2 regions of the Lentzea sp. JNUCC 0626 genome follow, and region 2 is predicted to be linked to the other one. Evidence: riboswitches for the same ligand, from Rfam matches in the RefSeq annotation. Region 2 holds a riboswitch; the other holds the start of a gene.
The links. A riboswitch is a leader RNA that binds a small molecule or an ion and turns the genes downstream of it on or off. The one in region 2 is predicted to bind cobalamin.
Positions count from the first base shown of each region.

Region 1: linked by a shared signal. The riboswitch ahead of cobN (cobaltochelatase subunit CobN) and the one ahead of metE (5-methyltetrahydropteroyltriglutamate--homocysteine S-methyltransferase) in region 2 are both predicted to bind cobalamin.

Region 1 is NZ_CP171635.1:9,873,218-9,877,412, forward strand. It holds gene JNUCC0626_RS46555 (precorrin-8X methylmutase) at 51-671, opposite strand; gene JNUCC0626_RS46560 (hypothetical protein) at 668-1,720, opposite strand; cobalamin riboswitch at 1,728-1,863, shown strand; gene cobN (cobaltochelatase subunit CobN) at 1,900-4,195, shown strand, end outside.
Region 2 is NZ_CP171635.1:1,749,800-1,753,994, forward strand. It holds gene JNUCC0626_RS07850 (ribonucleotide reductase N-terminal alpha domain-containing protein) at 1-956, shown strand, start outside; gene JNUCC0626_RS07855 (hypothetical protein) at 959-1,111, shown strand; gene JNUCC0626_RS07860 (NUDIX domain-containing protein) at 1,543-1,812, shown strand; cobalamin riboswitch at 1,992-2,225, shown strand; gene metE (5-methyltetrahydropteroyltriglutamate--homocysteine S-methyltransferase) at 2,345-4,195, shown strand, end outside.

The DNA of each region.
Region 1 (4,195 bases), 2.5 Mb from region 2:
TGCCGAGCGTGAGCTCGGTGGACGCTCCAGCCATCGAGCTGGGGCGTAAGTCACTCTTCTTCGCTCGCAATCGCGTTGATGGCCGCCGCCGTCATGGCACTGCCGCCGCGCCGTCCCCGCACCACGAGGTGCTCGAGATCCGTTGCGGCCAAAGCTTCCTTGGACTCCGCGGCCCCGATGAACCCGACCGGGATGCCGAGGATCGCGGCCGGGCGCGGTGCGCCGGCGGCGATCAGGTCGAGGAGGTGGAACAACGCCGTGGGCGCGTTGCCGATCGCGATCACCGCGCCGTCGAACCGGTCCTGCAACAGTTCGAGGGCGGCGGCACTGCGCGTGTTGCCGATGGTCTTGGCGAGTTCCGGGGTGCGCGGATCTTGGAGGTAGCAAAGGACTTCGTTGTCCTTCGGCAGCCGCCGGCGCGTCACCCCGGACGCGACCATGTTGGCGTCACACAAGATCGGCGCGCCTGCTTGGAGTGCTGCGCGCGCGTTGCGCACGACGTTCGGCGAGAACGAGACGTCGGCGGGCAGGTCGGTCATGCCGCACGCGTGGATCATGCGCACGACGACCCGCGCCACGTCGTCGGGGAACCCGCTGAGGTCCGACTCCGCGCGGATGGTGGCGAAGGACTGGCGGTAGATCTCCGCCCCGTCCTTGATGTACTGCGTCAACGGATCTCCTCGTAGCCGTCGCCGGTCGCGACGAACTCGATCACATCGCCCGCCGGGCGGCCGCAGCGGCGGGCACAACCCGACCAGTGCACAGCGCCCGGACTGTCGGACCTGCTCCCTAGAATCGAAATTGGGGGTACCCGGCCTGGCCCGTGTGTGTGGTGGGGCATATCGAGCCAAGCGCGCACATCGGCGCGTACGTCGGAGAGCGACTTCGCGCAGCCGGGGCGTCCGGTGCAGGCGCTGACGCCGTGCCAGGGGGAGCGCGGGTCGGTGATGAGGCCGGACGTGTCGGTGCCGGCGGGCACGACCAGGCTGCGCCACGGGGTCAGGCGCAGGGCGACGCCGGGCAGCTGCGCCGCGCCGAGGCGGCCGAGCGGGACGCCCGGGGTCAACGGTGAAGGTGCGACAGGGGTCACAGCCGGGGTGATGCGCGGGGCGTCGAAGGTGCCGAAGTGGGCGGTGATCTTTCGCACACCGTCGTCCACTTCGGACAGGCGCCAGGCCGTGCCGCGCAGTTGCTGGAAGAGGCGGGCGGCGGACAGGACGGCGTCGACGGGATCGGTGACGCGGACGCCGGTGTCGCGGCCCGCGAGCAGCAGAACGGTGCCCTCCGAGGTGCTGACCAGGCCGAAGTCTCCGCCGAGCCCGCTCACCGCGTGCCCCACCGTCACCAGGAACCGCCCCGGCAGGTCCGCCAGCGCAGCGTCCCCGCACAGCGCCGCGTCGATCTCGTCGACCAGCCCCTGGTTGTCCTCCAGCGGCGCCGCGATGATGTTGCGCATCCGCTCGTGCGTCGAAGACGGCAGCAACCCCGCCGCAGCCAGCCGCGCACCCAGCTCCACGCCGTCCGCCAGGCCCCTGAGCTGGAGGTTCGCCCGCGAGGTCAGCTCGATCGCACCCGAACCGAGCTCGGCAGCCGCAGCCCGCACGACGTCCCACTGAGCAGCGGAGAGCGTCCCGCCCGGCACCCGGATGCGGGCCAGCCCACCGTCGGCTGCGGCGTGCAGCTCGACGGCGCCGGGGCAGGCATCCGGGTGACTACGCATAGGTCGGACTGTAACCCGCCGGTTAGGGTGAGCTCGAACGACGAAGCGCAGGAGGAAGCCGGTGCGAATCCGGCGCGGTCCCGCCACTGTGACCGGCCGAACCGGCTGGGAGTCAGGAACTCTGCTTCGCCCGTGACCCGCAATCTGGGGCGAGGACCCCACGAGGGATGGAGCCCTGCGTGATCCTGCTGCTGTCGACCTCCGACACCGACCTGCTGTCGGCGCGTGCGAGCGGTGCCGAGTACCGGCTCGGCAACCCCGCACGCACGACCGTCGACGACCTTCCCGGACTCGTGGAGGGTGTTGAGCTGGTCGTCGTGCGCATCCTCGGTGGCCGCAGGATGTGGGAGGAAGGGCTCGACTGGCTGCTGGCCTGCGGGCTGCCCGTGGTCGTGCTCGGTGGCGAGATGCAGCCCGACGCGGCGTTGATGGAGCTGTCGACGGTGCCCGGTGGCGTGTGTGCCGAAGCGCACCTCTACCTCGCGCACGGCGGCCCGGCGAACCTCACCGAGCTGCACAAGTTCCTCTCCGACACCGTGCTGCTGACCGGCCACGGCTTCGAGGCCCCCACGGCTACCCCCACGTGGGGTGTGCTGGAGCGGGATGAACCGAAGGCCGAAGGTCCGACGGTCGCGGTGCTCTACTACCGCGCGCACCACGTCGCCGGGAACACCTCGTTCGTGCACGCGCTGTGCGACGCCATCGAGGCCAAGGGCGGCAGGCCGCTGCCGGTCTACTGCTCGTCGCTGCGCACCGCCGAGCCCGAGCTGCTCGACACGCTCCGCAAGGCCGACGCGCTGGTCGTCACGGTGCTCGCGGCGGGTGGCACGAACCCCGCCAAGGCGTCCGCCGGCGGTGACGACGACGCGTGGGACGTCGGCGCGCTGGCCGCGCTGGACGTGCCGATCCTGCAAGGACTCTGCCTCACCTCCAGCCGCGAGACGTGGGACGAGAACGACGACGGACTGTCTCCTCTGGACACCGCGACCCAGGTCGCGATCCCGGAGTTCGACGGCCGGATCATCACGGTCCCGTTCTCCTTCAAGGAGATCGACGAGGACGGCCTGACCGTCTACGTCGCCGACCCCGAACGGGCGCTGCGCGTCGCGGGCATCGCGGTGCGGCACGGCCGTCTCCGCCACATCCCCGTCGCCGAACGCAAGATCGTCGTGATGTTGTCGGCGTACCCGACGAAGCACTCGCGCATCGGCAACGCCGTCGGCCTCGACACGCCCGCGTCGACCGTCCGGCTGCTGAAGGCCATGCAGGAGCACGGGTACGACATCGGCGACGAGCTGCCGGGCGTCGACGAACTCGACGGCGACAAGCTCATCCACGCGCTGATCGCCGCCGGTGGTCAGGACGCGGACTGGCTCACGCAGGAGCAGTTCGAGAGCAACCCGATCCGCATCGCCGCGGCCGACTACCGCGAGTTCTACGAGACGCTGCCGGACGACTTCCGCGAGTCGATGCAGGAGCACTGGGGCGAGGCGCCGGGCGAGCTCTTCGTCGACCGCAGCAAGTCCAAGGACGGCGAGATCGTGCTGGCCGCGCTGCGGTCCGGCAACGTCGCGGTGATCGTGCAGCCGCCGCGCGGGTTCGGCGAGAACCCCATCGCGATCTACCACGACCCGGACCTGCCGCCGTCGCACCACTACCTCGCCGCGTACCGGTGGGTCGAGTCGAACTTCGGTGCCGACGCCGTCGTGCACGTCGGCAAGCACGGCAACCTGGAGTGGTTGCCCGGCAAGACCGTCGGCATGTCGGCGTCCTGCGGCACCGACGCGGCGCTCGGCGACCTGCCGCTGATCTACCCGTTCCTCGTCAACGACCCGGGCGAGGGCACGCAGGCCAAGCGACGCGCGCACGCCACGCTGGTCGACCACCTGGTGCCGCCGATGGCCCGCGCCGACAGCTACGGCGACATCGCGCGCCTGGAGCAGTTGCTGGACGAGTACGGCAACATCTCGGCGATGGACCCGGCCAAGGTGCCGGCGATCCGCGCGCAGATCTGGACGCTGATCAAGGCCGCCAAGCTCGACCACGACCTCGGCATGGAGGACCGGCCGCACGACGCGGAGTTCGACGAGTTCATCCTGCACGTCGACGGCTGGCTGTGCGAGGTCAAGGACGTCCAGATCCGCGACGGCCTGCACATCCTCGGCGAGGCGCCGACGGGGTCCGTCCGCGTCAACCTCGTGCTCGCGATGTTGCAGGCACGGCAGATGTGGGGCGGTCAGGTCGCCGCGCTGCCGGGCCTGCGGGAAGCGCTCGGGCTCACGACCACCGGCCGCGAAGACGTTGACGCGGTTGAGGAAGAGGCGCGCGCGCTCGTCCAGGCGATGGAGGACGCGGGCTGGGATCGTGCTGCCGCAGCAGGTCTGCACGAGTCCGAGGACGTGCAGAAGATCCTGGAGTTCGCGGCCGTCGAGGTCGTGCCGAGGCTCGCCCGCACCACGGACGAGATGACGAACG
Region 2 (4,195 bases):
TCTGGAAGGTCGACACCGTCAACGACCTCCAGACCGAGAGCTACAAGGCGAACGGCCTGGCCAACAAGGCGTCCAACCTGTGCTCGGAGATCACGCTGTTCTCCGACGAGGACCACTCGTACACCTGCGTGCTGTCGTCGCTGAACCTGGCCACGTACCGCGAGTGGGAGGGCACCGACGTCGCGTTCACCGCGACGGTCTTCCTCGACGCGGTCGCCGAGGCGTTCCTGCGCCGGGCCCGTGAGATCCGCGGCCTGGAGCGGGCGATCCGCTACACCGAGAAGGCCCGCAGCCTGGGCCTCGGTGTCATGGGCTACCACGACATGCTCCAGCAGCGGATGATCGCGTTCGAGTCGCCGGAAGCCCGCGAGATCAACAAGGCGGTGTTCGCTTCGATCGCCGAGCAGGCGAACCGGGCCTCGGTGTGGATGGGTGAGGTCGCCGGAGTTCCCGAGTGGTGCGTCGGGCGGCGCAACAGCCACCTGATGGCGGTCGCCCCGACGATGAGCACCGCGTTGATCGTCGGCGGCACCAGCCAGGGCATCGAACCGTTCGTGGCGAACGTCTGGAACCAGACCACCTCGGCGGGTGAGATGGCCCGGGCCAACCCGAACCTGGTCTCGTTGATGAAGGAACGGGACGTCTACACCAGCGAGACGATCGACGACATCGTCGACAACGACGGCTCGGTGCAGCACGTGGACTGGCTGAAGGACGAGGAGAAGTCGGTCTTCAAGACTGCCTACGAGATCGACCAGGAAGTCATTCTCACGCAGGCCGCCGACCGGCAGCGGTTCATCGACCAGTCGCAGTCGCTGAACCTGTTCTTCAACGCGGACGCGACCCCTCAGGAAATCAGCCGCATTCACAAGAAGGCGCTGCTGGACCCGTACATCAAGAGTCTTTACTACATGCGTTCCCGGGCGGGCGTGCAGGCAAGCAAACAGAGGAGATGAGAATGAGTGAGCAGAGTGCCGTGATCGAGGCGGCGGGTCCGGTGGCGACGGAGGGCTCCGCCGACGCGGACTTCGCGATCGACTGGGACGACGACGACATGGAAGTGGGCCTGACCTGCCGCATGGAAGAGGGCTGCGTGACCTGCGAAGGCTGACCCTGGCGGCCACAGCTGCACGCCGGTGCCTGGTGCGGAGGTCGACGCCTCCAGGTGGTGCCGCTCTGGTCCGTGCGCCTTCGGCCACAACGCGGGCAGGTTTTTCCTCTGGCGGGCGGCAAGTTAGGTACCTAACTTGCCGCCCGCGGCGGCGTTAGGTCGCCTGTACCAGTTTCCTGAGTCTCCCTGGCTGGGCCGAGGACGGGCTTGCGGGCGGATGCTGTCGAACGTGCGTGGTGACCACTCGCCACCGATCAACAGCATGCGGTTCAGGTGGTCGAGCACTCGCTGGACTTTCCTCGTGTCTGGTTTTGTTGGCGTGTCGAGGCTCTTGCGGCGAACGCGGAGACTGTAAGTGGTTTCGGTGTCAGTGGAGCTGCCTCCCCAGCCGGTGCTGGTAGCGATGTCCCAACCGCGTTGGCGTCGCATCTGTGCGGCGAAGGCACGCAGGTCGTGGATCTTGCAGCCGCAGTTCAGGCGCAGACTTTTGCCCACGTAGGTGGCGCGGTCATTGGGTTCGCGGTCTTGAGGGACCAGCTGACCGAGTGCCAGGTGGGGGCTTGCAGTCCGGCGAGACCCCTGTGCAGGCGCTACGGCGGGAGTTGCGCGAGGAAGTCGGCCTCGTCGTCGACGATGATCCGCCGCGTGTCTGGCGTCAGGAGGTGCTGTCGCCCAGGTACGCCACGGACTGCAGGTGGTAGACGTTGGCTGAGATAGCCGGCTATCGAGGTGCTGACTTGTTCTCCCCGCGCGACCTCGCCTCGCCGGTCGCGACCTTGCTCACCGAAGAAGTTCCGGCTGAGCCGCTCTTGCTCGGGTTGTGAACAACTGGTTCCCATGGGCTGGGACAAGACCTAGAAATCGAGCGGTCCTGTACCGCTACAGTGAGTGTGCAGCTGGTTCGGCCGTCGCGAGTTCGTGGTGGTGGTCGAGGCAAGAGGGAATCCGGTGTGAATCCGGGACTGCCCCGCAGCGGTGAGTGGGAACGACCGCCGTCTGCCTCTTCGAGAGGCGAGCACTGAGCCGGGAGGCTTGGGAAGCGACGGCCAGTAGGAACCCGGCGCGAGCCGGAACGCCCATGAGTCCGAAGACCTGCCCGCTGTGCATCCACGACCGTGGGTGCAGGCCGAGACCTCGCGGGTGGGTCGGTGGCGAAGCACGGCCCGGTCAACGGCCGTGGTTTGTCGCGCGCTCCTTTCCGCAGGTCCACGTGGACTCGCGAAGGAGAGCCCCGTGACCCAGACCGTTCCGTCCAGCCGTGCCACCGTCCACGGCTATCCGCGCCAGGGTGCGCAGCGGCAGTTGAAGAAGGCGATCGAGTCCTACTGGGCTGGTCGCAGCGATGCCGATGCCCTGCTGCGTACCGCGCGTGAGCTGCGGTTGCAGAACCTGGCGGAGCTGCGTGACGCCGGGATCGACGAGGTTCCGAGCAACTACTTCTCGTTCTACGACCACGTGCTGGACACGGCCGTGCTGTTCGGTGCGGTTCCGGAGCGGCACCTGGCCGCGGTTCCCGACGCCACGACTCCGGCAGGTCAGCTGGACCGCTACTTCGCGATGGCTCGCGGTACCGCGGAGGCGCCGCCGCTGGAGATGACGAAGTGGTTCGACACCAACTACCACTACCTCGTGCCCGAACTCGGCCCAGACACCACCTTCACCCTCGACGCGAGCAAGCCGCTCGCCGAGTTCGCCGAAGCGTTCGCCGAGGGTGTGACGACGCGGCCGGTGCTGGTCGGGCCGGTCACGTTCCTGTTGCTGGCCAAGGACCCGACGGGCACCGAAGGCTTCCGGCCACTGGACCTGCTGGACCAGCTCGTGCCGCTGTACGCGGAGCTGCTGGGCAAGCTGCACGAGGCAGGCGCGGAGTGGGTGCAGATCGACGAGCCCGCGCTCGTGACCGACCAGCCGGCCGACGTGCTGGCCAAGGTCGCGGAGACCTACGCGCGGCTGGCCGCCGCACCTGCGCGCCCGAAGATCCTGGTCGCGACGTACTTCGACCGGCTCGGGGACGCGTTGCCGGTGCTGGCGAAGGCTCCTGTCGAGGGGCTGGCGCTGGACTTCACCGGTGATGCCGCGGCCAACCTCGACGCGCTCGCGTCCGTGGGTGGGCTGGGGGACAAGCGGCTTGTCGCCGGTGTGGTCAACGGGCGCAACATCTGGGCCGCGGATCTCACCGCCGCGTTGAGCACCCTCGGCACCCTGCTCGGGCTGGCGGGGTCGGTGGACGTGGCGGCGTCGTGTTCGTTGTTGCACGTGCCGTACGACGTGACGCTGGAGAGCGATCTCGACACCGAGATCGCGGGCTGGTTGTCGTTCGCGCGGCAGAAGCTCGAGGAGATCGTCACGCTGCGACGCGGGCTGACCGAGGGCCACGCCGCGATCAGCAACGTCCTGCACGTCAACCAGAGCCGGTTGGCGTCGCGGGCGGCGTCGCCGATCGTGAAGGTGCCCGCGGTGCGTGAGCGGGTCGCCGCGGTCACGGCCGCGGACCTGCGGCGCACCAGCGCGTACGGCACGCGGGCGAAGGCTCAGCACGAGCGGTTGAACCTGCCCCAGCTGCCGACCACGACCATCGGCTCGTTCCCGCAGACGCAGGAGCTGCGCAAGGCCCGTGCCGAGGTCCGGTCCGGGAAGATCGACCAGGCCGCGTACCAGGAGGCGATGCGCGCCGAGATCCGGTCGGTGATCGCCGAGCAGGAGAAGATCGGGCTGGACGTGCTGGTGCACGGCGAGCCCGAGCGCAACGACATGGTGCAGTACTTCGGCGAGCAGCTCACGGGGTTCCTGGCCACGCAGCACGGCTGGGTGCAGTCCTACGGCACGCGCTACGTCCGGCCGCCGCTGATCGTCGGCGACGTTTCCCGGCCCGCGCCGATGACCGTCGAGTGGTCTACCTACGCGCAGAGCCAGACGGAACGTCCGGTCAAGGGCATGCTCACCGGTCCGGTGACAATGCTCGCGTGGTCGTTCGTGCGCGACGACCAGCCGGAGGGCGACACCGCACGGCAGGTCGCGCTCGCGTTGCGCGACGAGGTCGTGGACCTGGAGGCGGCCGGGATCTCGGTGATCCAGGTCGACGAG